DNA from 2 places in the Metasolibacillus sp. FSL H7-0170 genome. Region 2 is predicted to be linked to the other one. Evidence: riboswitches for the same ligand, from Rfam matches in the RefSeq annotation. Region 2 holds a riboswitch; the other holds the start of a gene.
What was found. A riboswitch is a leader RNA that binds a small molecule or an ion and turns the genes downstream of it on or off. The one in region 2 is predicted to bind cobalamin.

Region 1: it holds a riboswitch for cobalamin, as region 2 does, so the genes downstream of both, MHH70_RS08995 (ABC transporter substrate-binding protein) here and MHH70_RS16755 (precorrin-6A/cobalt-precorrin-6A reductase) in region 2, are expected to answer to the same signal.

Annotation. Positions count from the first base shown of each region.
Region 1 covers NZ_CP151964.1:1,933,469-1,941,510, reverse strand. Annotated here, with positions in the region: gene MHH70_RS09010 (amino acid ABC transporter permease) at 1-633, shown strand, start outside; gene MHH70_RS09005 (amino acid ABC transporter permease) at 646-1,359, shown strand; gene MHH70_RS09000 (amino acid ABC transporter ATP-binding protein) at 1,379-2,134, shown strand; cobalamin riboswitch at 2,214-2,396, shown strand; gene MHH70_RS08995 (ABC transporter substrate-binding protein) at 2,507-3,469, shown strand; gene MHH70_RS08990 (iron ABC transporter permease) at 3,871-4,875, shown strand; gene MHH70_RS08985 (adenosylcobinamide amidohydrolase) at 4,875-6,329, shown strand; gene MHH70_RS08980 (cob(I)yrinic acid a,c-diamide adenosyltransferase) at 6,335-6,895, shown strand; gene MHH70_RS08975 (heterodisulfide reductase-related iron-sulfur binding cluster) at 7,251-8,042, shown strand, end outside.
Region 2 covers NZ_CP151964.1:3,582,384-3,590,425, reverse strand. Annotated here, with positions in the region: gene MHH70_RS16780 (S-layer homology domain-containing protein) at 1-317, shown strand, start outside; gene MHH70_RS16775 (DUF4430 domain-containing protein) at 319-1,161, shown strand; gene MHH70_RS16770 (energy-coupling factor transporter transmembrane component T) at 1,161-2,042, shown strand; gene MHH70_RS16765 (energy-coupling factor transporter ATPase) at 2,015-3,667, shown strand; gene MHH70_RS16760 (ECF transporter S component) at 3,646-4,347, shown strand; cobalamin riboswitch at 4,553-4,737, shown strand; gene MHH70_RS16755 (precorrin-6A/cobalt-precorrin-6A reductase) at 4,901-5,185, shown strand; partial or broken gene MHH70_RS16750 ((4Fe-4S)-binding protein) at 5,565-5,777, shown strand; gene MHH70_RS16745 (GNAT family N-acetyltransferase) at 5,808-6,083, shown strand; gene MHH70_RS16740 (dipeptide ABC transporter ATP-binding protein) at 6,239-7,210, opposite strand; gene MHH70_RS16735 (ABC transporter ATP-binding protein) at 7,194-8,042, opposite strand, start outside.

The sequences.
Region 1 (8,042 bases), 1.6 Mb from region 2:
GTTGCTGCTCTTGCGGTCGCTTTTGGTAGTGCTGCTGGATTGGTGTTAGCGATGGCGAAATTAAGCAATCATGCATTGCTGCGTTGGCTTGCGAATGGCTATACAACAATTATCCGTTGTACGCCTTCAATTGTATTATTATTTCTTGTGTACTACGGGGTTCCGGCATTCGCTGAAAATTTATTAAATATCAATTTGCATAATGTGCATACAGGTGTTTTTGTAGTGATAACATTTAGCTTACAGTTTGCGGCGATGATGTCCGAGGTAATTCGTTCTTCTTATTTAGCAATTGATAGAGGACAGCATGAGGCAGCTGTTAGCGTCGGTCTCACACCACTGCAAGCCTATCGACGCATTGTTTTTCCACAAGCATTTGTTGTTGCCATACCGAATTTTGGAAATGGCTTAATTGCGGTATTACAGGAAGGGGCACTTGCCTATACGATAGGCTTTATCGATATTGTAGGAAAGGCAAATTTAATTATTGCGAATAACTATGGTACGCATACGTTAGAAATTTTTATGGCTTTAGCTATTATTTATTGGATTTTGTCGATTACGTTAGAGAAGCTATTTGCAAAATTGGAGCGAGCATTTAGCAAAGGGAAGAGCTCAATCAAGGCAACATAAGGAGTGATGTGCATGGATTTTATTAATATAGCATTTTTAATAAATACCTTTTGGGTTGCGGTGAGCGGTGTGCCAATTGCGTTATTGGTAACGATTGTATCGCTTATATTAGCAATACCTTTAGCTTTTCTACTTGCCATGTCGCGTATTTATGAAGTGCCGATTATTAACCGTTTAACAAAAATTTATGTGTCTTTTGTGCGTGGCACGCCAGTAATTATTCAAATTTTTGTGCTCTACAGCAGCATCCCACTCATTTTAGCAGGTCTATTTGAAAAATATAATATCAATTACTCCATTTATGATGTGAATCCATTATGGTATGCCCTTATTATATTTACGTTCAATACAGCCGCAGTTTTAACTGAGGTGTTCCGCTCTGCATTGCAAACTGTTCCTAAAGGGCAGCTAGAGGCGGCGCATTCTGTTGGCTTGACAACGGCACAGGCTTACTGGCGTATTGTGATTCCACAATCTTTGGTAGTGGCGCTACCTAATTTATGTACAGCAACGATTAATTTGATTAAGGCGACATCGCTTGGTTATGCCATTTCGTTACAGGAAATTACATTGAAGGCGAAGGTTGCTGCTAATGTTGGCTACAATTATTTAGAGGCATATATCGATATTTTCATCGTTTATTTAATTTTATGTATGACGGTAGAGTATTTATTTAAACGCTATGAACGCTATTTAAGTCGCTATAAAATGAATCTTCAAAGTTAAATGTAAAGGGGGAGAGCTGATGCTACAAATTACAAATATTCATAAATCATTCGGGCGCAATGAGATTTTAAAGGGCGTTGATTTAACTGTTTCAAAAGGGGATGTTGTTGTTATTTTAGGTCCCAGTGGTTCAGGTAAAACAACATTGCTGCGCTGTATTAATTTTTTGGAGCGTGCGGATAAAGGAACGGCGAGCTTTGGTGAAATAACAGTTGATTTAAAAAATGCCTCTAAAAAGGAAGTGCTTGCTGTACGTAAAAAAACCGCCTTTGTATTTCAAAATTATAATTTATTTCATAATAAAACGGCACTGGAAAATGTCGCAGAAGGCTTAATTATAGGTAGGAAAATGAATAAGGAGCAGGCGTATGGACTTGCGAAAGAGGCACTCGATCAAGTAGGTTTGACGCATAAATATGATGCCTACCCAAGTCAATTATCTGGTGGTCAGCAGCAGCGGGTTGGTATAGCCCGAGCTATTGTATTATCGCCTGATGTAATTTTATTTGATGAGCCGACATCAGCGCTTGACCCCGAGCTTGTAGGGGAAGTTTTAGAGGTCATGAAAACAATCGCGAAGTCTGGCACAACGATGATTGTCGTCACACATGAAATGTCATTTGCGCGAGATGTAGCAAGCCATGTCATTTTTATGGATGGAGGTCAAATTGTTGAGGAAGGCTCCGCGCATGAGATTTTTGTACAACCAAAAGAGGAGCGCACAAAGCAGTTTTTACGTCGCGTACTACCTGAAGAGTATAACTACCATATTTAGCACCTACACAATCTCAATTTTTTCGCTATAATTAAAGTGGAGACATTGAGATTTTATTCATTGTCAAAGATAAAAAAGTTCATAGTGAAGCACAAAAGGTTCCTTGTAGATGATAAGGAGTAAAAGGGAAATCAGTGAAAATCTGATGCGGTCCCGCCACTGTAAATGCTAGTTTCTAGCGGTATGCCACTGAATTTTTGGGAAGGCGCTAGAGATGTATGATGCATAAGCCAGGAGACCTGCCTTTCGTGTAAAGCCAATGACAACCTACGAGGATAGGGTGGCGCCGCTATTTTAATAGTGCCCTATTATAATCTCTCGTATTTGTCGAGGGATTTTTTTGTTATTTTGTTTAATTAGGAGGAATTAGAAGTGAAAAAGTTTTGGTCAATTATAATGACGATGCTGTTAGCAACAGGCTTGCTTGCAGCGTGTGGACAGGATGACAATAAGGAGCCACAAACGCAAGATGAGCAGCAAACAGAAGTACAGCAAGAAACGGACGAGCTCGCAGCAGCCTTTCCTGCGACAGTAACAGATGCTTTAGGCAGAGAGGTTACGCTTGAGCATGCACCAGAAAAAATCATCTCTTTAACACCATCAAATACAGAAATTTTATTTGCTTTAAATTTAGAAAATGAGGTTGTTGGCGTCAACGATATTGATGATTATCCACCAGCAGTAGCTGAAAAAGAAAGAGTCGGTAGCATGGAATACAATGTTGAAAAAATCGTCTCCTTACAGCCCGATATTGTTTTTGCACATGAATCAAGCATGTTCGCAGTTGAGCCAGCATTAGAGCAATTAGAAGCAGCGGGCGTAACGGTGTTCGTCGTTAAAAATGCGGCAACATTTGAAGAAACATATATGACAATGGAACAAATCGGTACTTTAACAGGTAAAGTAGAAGAAGCAGAGAAAATGGTGGAATCTATTAAAACGAAGCTAGCTGATATACAGGCAAAAGTGGAAGGACAAGAAGAAAAATCAGCTTTCGTTGTTGTTGGTATGACACCAGATATTTATGCAGTTGGTCAAAACACATTTATGGATGAGATGCTAAAAGCAATCAATATTAAAAACGTTGTTGAAGCGGATGAATGGCCAATGTATAGTCCAGAGGATTTTGTTGCAAGCAATCCAAGCACAATTATCGTGACATACGCAGAAGATGTGGACGCAGTTTTAAATAACCCAGCATTTGCTGAAATGGATGCGGTGAAAAACGGCGCAGTTTACACTGTAGATGGCAGTATGACAAGCCGTCAAGGTCCTCGCATTGCGGATGGGGTAGAATCAATTGCAAAGGCAATGTATCCAGAAATTTTTAAATAAAGTGAAACTTCAATCAGTGGGATTCCTCATCCCCACTGATTGTTAGTTGACCCACTCGGGCATTTACGGGCAGTTAATCTCGCACTTATCTTTTAACGTATTGTCACTTAAGTCTTGAAGTGGGCGTTTTACTGCCCGTTAATGCGGGATAAGTCTGGATGAGGGCTGCCTAAAAGAATTATAAGAAATTGAACATTTGTTGATTATTCCAAATAAAGGGGACATCTAAAAAAACGTCTATAATCAGCGTTTTGGACGATGACTCTTTGGTAAAAGGTTTATATTCCTAAGCGATAGAGAAGAAACGAAAATCTCCCTTTTAATACGATACCAATACAAAATTCCCTTTTTGGATAGCCCTACTCCAGAATAAGCGTTTATTTAAAGGCAGGCGATTCTATTTGAGTCAAAATAAAAAGGCAGTAATTGCATATGTCATATCAATTGCATTACTACTCATAAGTATATGGTTAGGAGTTGCGGTAGGTTCAGTGAACATACCGCTATCTACTTTATGGGATAGAGAGGCTGACCCAACCGCCTACAGTATTTTATGGAATATTCGAATGCCTAGAGTAATGCTTGCTGCGCTCGTTGGTGCGTCGCTGGCGATAGCGGGGGCGGCATTTCAAGGTTTATTAAAAAACCCACTCGCTGATCCATATACGCTCGGTATCTCGTCAGGGGCCTCTGTCGGTGCAGTGGCAACTATTTATTTTTCAGTATCGCTTCCGATGCTTGGCGTTTTCACATTGCCGATTTTTAGTATGCTTGGCGCAGCGATAACAATGATCATTGTGATGACTTTTGCGCGCCTTGTTGACCGAACGATGAAAATGGAGACATTAATATTAACTGGGGTTATTTTTAGCTCTTTTTTAGGTTCCTGTATTTCTTTAATGATTGCGTTGACAGGGGAGCAGCTACGAATGATTATGGGCTGGCTACTTGGTAGCGTTTCGATGCGCGGCTGGCCATATGTGCAAATGATTATCCCGTTCGTTATTATCGGTGTACTTTTAATTTGGTTAAACCGTCGTGAGCTGAATGCGATGGTTTACGGAGAAGAGCGTGCAAAGCATTTAGGCGTTGATGTGAAGCGCAGTAAATATATTATTTTAGCTGGTGGTTCTATACTGACAGGTGCTGCGGTTGCCGTCTCTGGTACGATTGGTTTCGTTGGGCTTGTCGTGCCACATATGGTGCGCATGCTTGTCGGAGCAGACCACCGTTTGCTGCTAATTTTATCGCTCATTAATGGCGCAAGCCTTCTCGTGATTTGCGATTTAGTGTCACGTACAATCATTGCCCCAACAGAGCTGCCTATTGGGGTCATTACAGCATTTATCGGTGCGCCCATTTTTGCTTATATTTTTTACAAGCAACGTAGAAAAGGGGGAGCATAATGCTACAAGTAGAGCAAATTTCTGGTGGCTACGGTGCGACACCGATTATTAAAAATGTTTCATTCACAGTATCTAAAGGGAAAATACTGGGGATTCTCGGACCGAATGGTAGTGGCAAATCTACATTGTTAAAGGTGATTAGCGGCGTTTTACCTACAATAAGTGGACAAATTTTACTCGATGGTAAGGGAATTGATGCCTATTCAACGAAGGAGCTTGCGAAAAAAATGGCTGTACTGCCTCAGTTACATGCTAACGCTTTTTCCAATTCTGTACGTGATGCGGTGTCGCTCGGTCGTTATCCGCATCAATCTAGTTTCTTTGCCAGTTGGTCGGAGCAAGATGAGCAGGCTGTACAAACGGCGATGCGACAAACAGGTGTGCAACAATATGAGCATGCTTATTTGGAATATTTATCGGGCGGTGAGCAGCAGCGCACTTTTATCGCACAGGCACTTGCGCAATGTGCGAATCTTTTATTGCTTGATGAGCCGACAAATCATTTAGATATTGCGCATCAGCAGCAAATATTAGATATGATTCGCAAACAAGCGTTAGAATGTGAATTAACGGTAGTATCAGTTTTTCACGATATGAACTTAGCAGCATTGTATTGTGACGAGCTTTTGTTAATGGATAAGGGGCAAGTCAAGGCATTCGGCAAGCCGCATGAGGTGTTACTAGAAGCGCAAATTGCAGAGGTCTACGGGGCAAGGGTGACTACATATGCACATCCAGAGCTACCAAAGCCTCAAGTAACGCAGCTACCAAGGCTCAAGCAGGAAAATGTATTCGCGCCGGTGACGAAGGAGCATTTCGCAATAACGGACAGCTATGTGCACTTTCAAGCGGAGGCACCGCTAAAGGTTGTATCATCAGCAGTTTATAATGCAGGTATGGGCTGGTATACGACCTTTATTAATCGCACTGTCGAAACTACTTATCATGCTGAAAATATGAAGGACGAGGTAGAGTCATTTTTAAGGGCTCATAACTTGGTGCTGACGAATACAGTGGTTATGCTTACAGCACTTGCTGCAAAAAATGCTGTAATTGAATCATATGCGGATGGACTTGTGCTCATTGCAGTCACAGCCGGCATAGACAATGCTGTAGATGTGACAAGAGCCTATGAGCAAGAGGAGCAGCCGCATATCGGAACAATCAATACATGGGTTATTATTAATGGGAAGCTATCTGATGAAGCATTCTATCAAGCGATGATTACAGCAACAGAAGCAAAAACAAGGGCATTAGCAGAGCAAAACATTCAAGATGCTCGAACAGGTACAATCGCGACAGGTACGAGTACAGATAGCCTTTTAATTGCCGCAACACAAAGCGGGGAAGAACTGCCCTATGCAGGACCTATTACAAAAGTGGGTAAATGGATTGGGCGAGGCGTTTTCGATGCGACATCGAAAGCAATTGCAAAATACAAAAAGGAAGGATGAGTGAAATGAAACTGTATACAAAAAAAGGGGACACAGGTAAAACAAGCATTATTGGACGCCGAGTAGACAAGGACGATTTACGCGTAGAGGCATACGGCACAATGGATGAGCTAAATTCAATTATTGGTAAAGCGATGACGGAGCTAGAGAAAGAATTGTTCCAAGATATTTTAGCGGATTTAGAAAGCATTCAGCATGAATTATTTGATGGTGGTGGCGATTTAGCCAATGTAATGAAAGAGCGTGTTTACAAGCTAACAGAAGCACCAATCGAAACAATGGAAGCTCGCATCGACATTTTAGTTGAGGAAGCACCTCCACTGCGCCGCTTCATTTTACCTGGTGGCTCGCCTGCTGCAGCCACACTTCATATTGCCCGTACAATAGCGCGCCGAGCAGAGCGCCAAACGGTAACATTAATGAAGGCTGATAATGATGTATCACCAGTCGTACAAAAATATTTGAATCGACTTTCAGACTACTTATTCGCTGCCGCGCGAGTAGTAAACGTGAGACTAAAAGTTTCAGATATAGAATACATTCGCAGTGCAGATGTGTTTAAATAAGAAGTGGAGAAAGCGTCCAAAATCCTTGCAATTGCGAGGTTTTGGGCGCTTTTTGAGCACTAGCTGAAATAAGGATAAATTTGAGAACGTAGAATAAACCTTTGCAAACATGGAATAAACTCAGGAAAACATGGAATAAATCCCAGAAAACATAGAATAAACTCTAAAAAACATGGAATTTAGCTCTTGAGAGTATTCGAAATGCCTTGAATAGATAAGAAATAATAAAAATAGTATTGACTGAATGCTCATTCACAAATTACAATATGACTTATAGAAGATTACACTTTATAATAATAGGGGAAAGCACACAAAGGGGTTTGCTTAATATAGTAATTCATGAGGGGGAAAGACAATGAGCACATTGCTAATTGTGAATTGGATAGCGTTTATCGCAATAGTGCTGTATGGGGTTGGACTATTTGCATATTTACTAAAAACACGCTATGAATTTATTAAATTGGGGAAAAAAGAAGAATTTAATCAAAAAATGTCTGACCGAATTAGCGATATTGTAGAAAAGGTATTTGGGCAGTCCAAGCTATTAAAAGATAAAAAAATGGGGATTGTACACGTACTCTTTTTCTATGGCTTTTTACTTGTTCAGCTTGGGGCAATTGATTTAATTTGGAAAGGGCTAAAGCCTGAATCGCATTTACCGTTTGGTCCGCTTTATCCGTTCTTTACATTTTTCCAAGAAATTGTGGCATTAACAATTTTAGTGGCGGTTGTTATAGCGTTTTATCGTCGTTATGTGGAGAAGCTTGTTCGCTTAAAGCGCGGCTTAAAAAATGGACTTGTGTTAATTTTCATCGGTGGTTTAATGGTCTCGACACTAATTGCCAATGGGATGGGCTTAATTTGGCATGAGCATGGTTTAACAGGCTCAGAGCCAGTAGCATCAGCTATTGCCTTTATTTTTGGTTTCTTATCACCAAAAATTGCAGCAGCTATTTTCTATGTTGCGTGGTGGGTGCATTTACTTATTTTATTAACATTCTTAGTTTATGTACCACAATCAAAGCATTTCCATCTGATTACGAGTATTTTCAATGTTTTCTTAAACCGTCAAGAGCGTATGGGCACACTTCGTCCAATCGACTTTTCAGCGCTTGAAGAGGCAGAGGATGAAGAGGACATGCCGACG
Region 2 (8,042 bases):
CAGCAGCCTATGAGGCCAATTTATTAGTAGGCAAGTCAAATAAATTTTCACCCTCCTCCCCTATTTCGCGCGAGGAATTAGCCGTAATGCTAGCAAATGCTTATACACATCAAAATGGCAAAGCTTATTTAGCTACAAATATCGCACCTTTAAGTGATATTGCAAAATTACAAAAGGAATCACAGCAGGCAATTACGTTTTTATATGATTTTGAAATTGCACAGGGTGCAGATGGTTCGTTTAATCCTGCTAATTTTATTACTCGTGCACATGCAGCAAAAATGTATGTCAATTTCTTAAAGGTAGTGAATGATTAATATGAAAAAAACGTTACAATTCATACTCGTATCATTGCTAGCTTTTATTTTAATAGCTTGTAATATTCAAACAGTGGAGCAATTCGAGCAGATGCAGGAGCAGGAGCGGAGCGTTGATTCCCCTGCTCCGGTTGAAAAACAGGAGCCAGCTCCGCAGTCAGAAGAAGAGCCTTCACCACAAAACGAGGAGCTAGCAACACAGCAAGAAACAGAGGCAATTGGACAGCAGGAAGTTGGAACCAAACAAGAGATTGAAACGAAGCAAGAAATTGAAAAACAACAGGAAATCATAAAACCTACAACACCTAAAAGTGAGCAGCAAAAAGTTGATACTAAACCAACAGCTAACACAGCAACTACACCAACAGAAAAACCAAAGCAACAAGAAACAGAGCAGCAACAGAAGCCGGTGCCTCAAAAGCGCACTGTCACAATCGCCATTCGAGTGGATACATTGCTAAAGCATTGGGATATGTTAGACCCAGCCCTCCAAAGTGAGCAATACGTTCCGAAAGATGGCATCATTTTAAAGCAAACTACATATGAGCTGTTATCTGAGAAGGATACTGTTTGGGACGTGCTAAAGCGTGCAACAAAGGAGCATAAAATTCAAATGGAATACCAAGGAGCTAACGAAAACATTTATAGCAGTGTCTATGTAGAAGGCATTAACCATTTATATGAATTTAGCGCTGGCGAATTAAGTGGCTGGATGTATCAAGTAAATGGTGTCTATCCAAATTATGGATGTAGCCAATATGTATTAAAGGATGGAGATGTGATTGAATGGAATTATACAGTCGATTTAGGACGCGACTTAGGGCATTATTGGGATGGTAATTGATGAAGGCATTTGAAACATTTCATCCAATCGTCCTCTTTTCCTTTTTTGTCGCTGCCATTGGCTTATCTATGTTTTTTATGCACCCAATCTATTTAGCGATAACTATTTTTTCAGCCATTAGCTTAAATATTGCTTTACGGAGACAGCTTTTTTTTAAAGATTGGAAGCTCTACGTCCCTCTATTTTTTTTAATGGCTATTATCAATCCTTTAATTAGCCATAATGGGCAGCTCGTCCTACTCTATATAAATGGCAATGCACTTACAGTAGAGGCCATTATGTATGGGATTGCCATTGCCACTATGATTGTAGCGGTTATGCTTTGGTTTAGTTGCTATAATGCAGTGATTACATCTGACAAGTTTATTTATTTGTTCGGAAAAGTGGCGCCAGCCTTATCTCTCACACTGTCGATTTCATTACGCCTAGTTCCGCGTTTTCGCCATCAGCTAGCACAAATCGTACAAGCGCAAAAAGTTATTGGCATGGACTATACGGCTGGCTCATTTTGGCATCGCATCAAATGTACTGTGCGTATAATATCTATTTTAATTACTTGGGCATTGGATAATGCTATTGATACTGCTGATTCTATGAAGGCGCGTGGCTACGGAATAAAAAAGCGAACTGCCTTTTCACTTTTTATTTTTGAACGGCGCGATGGCTTCGTCTTGGCACTTATTCTATTGCTTTTTCTGAGTAATCTAGCCGCAAGCTTCATCGGCACAACATCTTTTTATTTTTATCCAACATTTGGAGCAATTAAATGGGATAGTGGAAGTATTTTATTTTATAGTAGCTATTTCCTTCTACTTTCCATTCCATTAGCAATCGAAATCTGGGGGGCATTAAAATGGCGTTCATTAAAATCGACAATATGAGCTTTACATACCCTAATGAAGCACATTCTGTATTAAAAAATATTAATCTAACAATTGAGCAAGGAGAATTTATAGTACTTATCGGTCAATCAGGCTGCGGAAAAAGTACATTACTGCGCCATTTTAAGCGAGAGTTGCGCCCACACGGAAATAAGACAGGAACTATTTTCTACAAAGGCTGTGATATACAGCAGCTAGATGCAGAAGTTGCTGCTACTGATATTGGCTATGTGTTCCAGCATCCCGATAATCAAATTGTGACAGATAAAGTATGGCATGAACTTGCCTTTGGATTAGAGAGCCTCGGCCTCGACTCACCAACAATTCGTCGTAGAGTAGCTGAGATGGCTAATTTTTTCGGCATCCATAAATGGTTTCATCAAAAAACAACAGCGCTCTCTGGGGGGCAAAAACAGCTCTTAAACTTAGCATCAATTATGGTCATGCAGCCAAAATTATTGCTGCTTGATGAGCCAACATCACAATTAGACCCAATAGCTGCCTTGGAATTTATTCAAACATTGCATCGCTTAAATAAAGAATTAGGCATTACAATTATTTTAATTGAGCACCGTTTAGAAGAAGTGTTACCACTTGCCGACCGAGTATTTATTATGGATGAGGGCAGCATTTTATTCGACGGTCCACCAAAGGCAATTTTAAAGAAGCTACCAGCGAATCATGCGATGCTGACAGCACTGCCGACCGCAATGAAGATTTTCCATCTACTGAACGGAGTAGGGCCCGTCCCTCTTACAATCCGCGAGGGACAACGCTGGCTTAGCAACCAGCAATTCAACGCTGCCTCATCGCATATGCTAGCAACAACAGAAAAAAATACAGCAAATATTGTATTAGAGGCAAAGGATGTTGCCTTTCGCTACGAAAAAAATGGTTTAGATATTGTTCAGCATTTTAATCTACAAGTAAGGGAATGTGAGTTTTTAACAATTATCGGTGGTAATGGCACTGGGAAATCTACAGTGCTTGCTATTTTAGCAGGACTCCAAAAGCCTTATCGTGGCAAATTATTATTATTTAATAAAGCTTTAAAAAGCTACAGCAACAAAGAATTGTATCAGCAATATTTAACTTTATTACCGCAGGACCCAAAATCATTATTTGTACAAAAAACAGTTCGCCAAGAGCTAGATGATATGGCTTATTTACATAAAATAGAAGATAGAAAAATACAAGAGACGATTCAATTATTTAACTTAACACATTTGCTTCATCGACATCCGTATGATTTAAGCGGTGGGGAACAGCAAAAATTAGCACTTGCAAAGCTTTTATTAATGGAACCTAAAATTCTGCTACTAGATGAACCGACAAAAGGACTAGATGCACATGCAAAAGAAGAACTCGCGAAAATAATAAAGGATTTACAAGTAAAAGGTATGACCATTATTATGGTGACACATGATATTGAATTTTCAGCCCAATATAGCAGTAGATGTGCCTTGTTTTTTGATGGCAATATCGTATCAGAGGATGAGCCTCGCGCGTTTTATAGTGGAAACAGCTTTTATACAACGGCTGCCCATCGAATAACAAGAGAACAATTGAGCAATGCCATTACATGTGAGGATGTCGTTACTTTATGTCAAAAAACATTCGTTTAATCATCTCTCTATTTGTCATCTTAGTGTTAATTCCTCTTACTTTATATGCGGGTATTACATTATTTGCTGATAGGAAATATTATTTTATTTCAATTGTCATTATAATTTTAGCATCTGTTCCCTTTTTCCTGTCATTTGAACGGAGAAAGCCTCAGCCGCGCGAAATTTTAGTAATAGCCGTAATGTCTGCTATTTCAGTGGCGGGTCGAGCGTTATTTGTCATTACCCCCGGCTTCAAGCCGGTCGCTGCAATCACAGCGATTACAGGTTTTTCACTTGGAGCGGAGGCAGGTTTTTTAACAGGAGCCATTTCTGCATTAGTATCAAATATGTTTTTTGGACAGGGTCCTTGGACGCCATTTCAAATGTTTATGTGGGGAATGATTGGCTTTATAGCAGGTTTGCTCGGTAAAACAGGTATCATGCATAAAAAAATTCCTCTTATTTTATTCGGTATTTTTGCAGGCGTTTTCTTTTCCTTCGGTATGGACATTTGGGGAACGATTTCCATGTACGGTGTTTTCAGCTGGGAAGCTTATGTACTTGCGTTAACTTCCGCTGTACCATTTATGATTGTTTATGCTGTTTCCAATGTGATTTTTTTATTATTATTAGAAAAGCCTATAAGGGAAAAACTCGAGCGTATTAAAAATAAATATGGCGTATTGGCTTCCAAATAAGCCCAATTGAAAAATGAGAATGAGTTAGGCTTGCTTTCATGCTAGTTGAAATAGAAGTGACAAGTGCCCCCGTAAACCTTCTAACGAAAATACATTAGTTGGAGGAAATGCGCCAACCGCAATGGAAATCAGCGCTCTATTAAGCACATTCTTAAAATAAAACAGTTGAAATTTGCATAAAATATGTTATCGTAAAATCATAATCGAATATGATGGTTAAATGAGTGCTTAGCAATGCTGAGGTAAAAGGGAAATTAGTGAGAAGCTAATGCAGCCCCCGCTACTGTAAGTGCAGATGAAATCACGAAAATCACTGTTCAAGCGAATGGGAAGATGTGAAAGTAAAAAGAAGCACGAGCCAGGAAACCTGCTCGTTTAATTAGTCACTTGCTTTTCGGAGGGAGAAGTATAGGCGAGACATCAAATGTAAGGAATGTGTATATACGAATATATACGCACTTTTTAAACATGGAATCTCATAGCCTGTATCTCTTCACTTTTAGAGATACAGCTTTTTTATTTTTAAGCACGTTAGACCATGAGGAGGGCTCATATGATTTTATTTATAGAAGGAATAAATGAAACTCGAGAATTAGCTGTCACTTTACAACAACAAGGGCACACTCTTATCACAAAAGGTACTTGCCTGGCTGGCACCTTTTTAATTAGCGATTTATCAGTTAATGAAATAGTTGATATGATTACACAACACGAGATTACTTGTGTTGTCGATGCTAGTCATCCCTTTGCTGAAGAAGCATCAAAAACAGCTATGGAAGCTGCTATCAATTGTGGAGTATCCTATGTGCGTTATGAACAACCTCAATTGCTTATGTAATCAATTACAATGTGACGCAATTGATTGTTAGTTGAACCAATCGGGCTTTTACGGGTAGTTAATCTCTCACTTATCCTTTAGCGTATTTTCACTTAAATCTTGCAGTGGCCGTCTTACTGCCCGTTAATGCGGGATAAAGTGAACCTTCAATCCGTGGATGCTTTTCTCCACGGATTGTTAGTTGAACCACTCGGGCATTTACGGGCAGTTAATCTCCCACTTATCCTTAGCATATTTTCACATAAGTTTTGAAGTGGGCGTCTTACTGCCCGTTAATGCGGGACAAACTATAAGTGATATTTTTCATTGCCATCTTTTAATGTTTTAAGTAAGATAAAAACAAGCTTTCATATTACATTATGAGGGAGGATGGGTGAAAATGAGTGAACAACAATTATTAAACGCTGGTTATCGTAAATATAGTGGAGAAAAAATCGACGTTTTTTACTCAAAGGATTTATGTGAGCATGTTGGGAACTGTGTTAAAGGGAGCATTGATGTGTTCAATCCAAAAAGAAAACCGTGGGTACTAGTAGATGCTAAATCTGCTGATGAGGTAGCTCGTATTATTGACACATGCCCAACAAAGGCGTTGCAATATGTCTTTAGGAAGGAAGCAATTATGGAAATTACTATTGAAGAAAAACGAGTTATCGCTACAAAAGATGGTGTAGAACTTGGCGAGATGACATTCGTCAATTCCAACGATAAGTTTTATATTATTGACCATACGGGTGTTTATGATGCTGCACGTGGGTTAGGTGTCGGTAAAAAAATGGTACAGGCATTTGTTGAACATGCACGCACAAACAATATAAAGATACTTCCATTATGCCCATTCGCTAAAGCTGAGTTTGAAAAAAATCACGAGAGCTATGCGGATGTCTTGCATTCTTAATGTAGTAACGGCTCCCCATGCTTCTTCTGTGAAGAATGCGAAGCCGTAGCAAAGTGATATTGCTTTCCACGACAAAAAGAAGGTGTCTCAAAATAGCTTTTCAAACACCCTCTTTCTGTATATAAAATTCCATTGATTATAGGCTCACTTTATTATCAAGAATGTAAGTGACACGCTACTGCCCTTGAGTCATTTGTAAATTGTAGTTGTGGCTGCTCCGTTTTGCATTTTTCCATTGCAAATGGGCAGCGAGTATGAAAGTGGCAGCCAGTTGGTGGTGATGTTGGACTTGGCAAATCTCCTTTTATAATGATGCGCTCTTTACTTTTTTCCTCTGTTACTTGAGGTACTGCTGAGATAAGCGCCTCTGTATAAGGATGTAAAGGTTTGGAAAATATCGTTTCCGTATCGCCAATTTCTACAATTCTCCCTAAATACATAACCATTATTCGGTCTGCTATATATTGAACAACAGAAAGGTCATGCGTGATAAACATATAGGTTAAATCATATTCCTCTTGTAAATCCTTCAGTAAATTCAATATTTGAGCTTGGACAGATATATCGAGTGCTGAGACAGGTTCATCTGCAATAATTAACTTCGGATTTAAGACAAGCGCTCTAGCTATCCCGATACGCTGACGTTGACCGCCACTGAATTCATGTGGGTATCGCGATAAATAGGATTCGTCTAACCCCACATCTTTCATAATGTTTTTAATAATTTTTTGCCGTTCCTGCTTTGTTCCAATTTTATGAACAATTAATGGCTCTAATAAGGTTCTCTCAATCGTCCATCTAGGATTTAAGCTTGCGTAAGGGTCTTGGAAAATCATTTGCATACTGCGACGTACTTCCTTTAATTTTGGTCCTTTGCAATTCATTAAAGACTTGCCCTCAAGCAAAATATCACCTGTTGTAGCTTCTAATAATTGAATAATGACTTTAGCTAAAGTTGATTTTCCGCAGCCACTTTCACCAACAATCCCTAATGTTTCGCCTTTTTTAATATGAAAATCGACATTATCAACAGCCTTTACAACTGTAGCACCCGCTTTGTTTTTTTTCATCGGATAATATTTTTTGAGCTCTTTTACATTTAGTATTACTTCATCCTTGATTTCCATTCGTACTCACCGCCTCGTTTTCATATAACCAACAAGCAACGCTCGTCTGATTTTCTTGAGTTATTAATTCAGGTGGTACTTCATGACATTTTTTCATTGCTTGTGGACAACGATCCGCAAATCTACAGCCTTTAGACCAATTTCCCGGTCTTGGCACGTTTCCTTTAATATACGATAATCGTGCTTGTCCAGCTGCTGTTGTTGGTAAAGATGCTAATAATCCTTGTGTATAAGGATGTAAAGGCTTATGCAATACATCCTTAACCTTACCTATTTCTACAATGCGCCCAGCATACATAACCGCTACACGATCACAGGATTCATGTACAACACCTAAATCATGTGTGATTAACATCAATGCCATATTATTATTTGCCTGAATTTCTTTAATTAAATCTATAATTTGTGCTTGTATCGTAACATCTAAAGCGGTAGTCGGTTCATCTGCTATAAGTAATTTAGGCTTGCATATAATTGCCATAGCAATCATAATTCTTTGACGCATACCGCCTGATAACTGGTGAGGATAGTTTTTTACGATTTCTTCAGGTCTTGATATGCCGACTTGTTTAATTAATTGAATAATTTCTTCTTTTCGCTCTGATTTATTTAATTTCGTATGAATTTTTAATACTTCTTCGATTTGTTTCCCTATTTTCATTACAGGATTTAAAGCAGTCATAGGTTCTTGGAAGATCATCGACAACTCAACAGCTCGTATTTTTTTATATTCTTTTCGTGTTAATTGGCTTAAATCATATTGCTCCGCAAAGCATAATGTATCAGCCTGTATTGTTAGCGGTTTTTTTATTAAACCCATAATCGAAAGCGC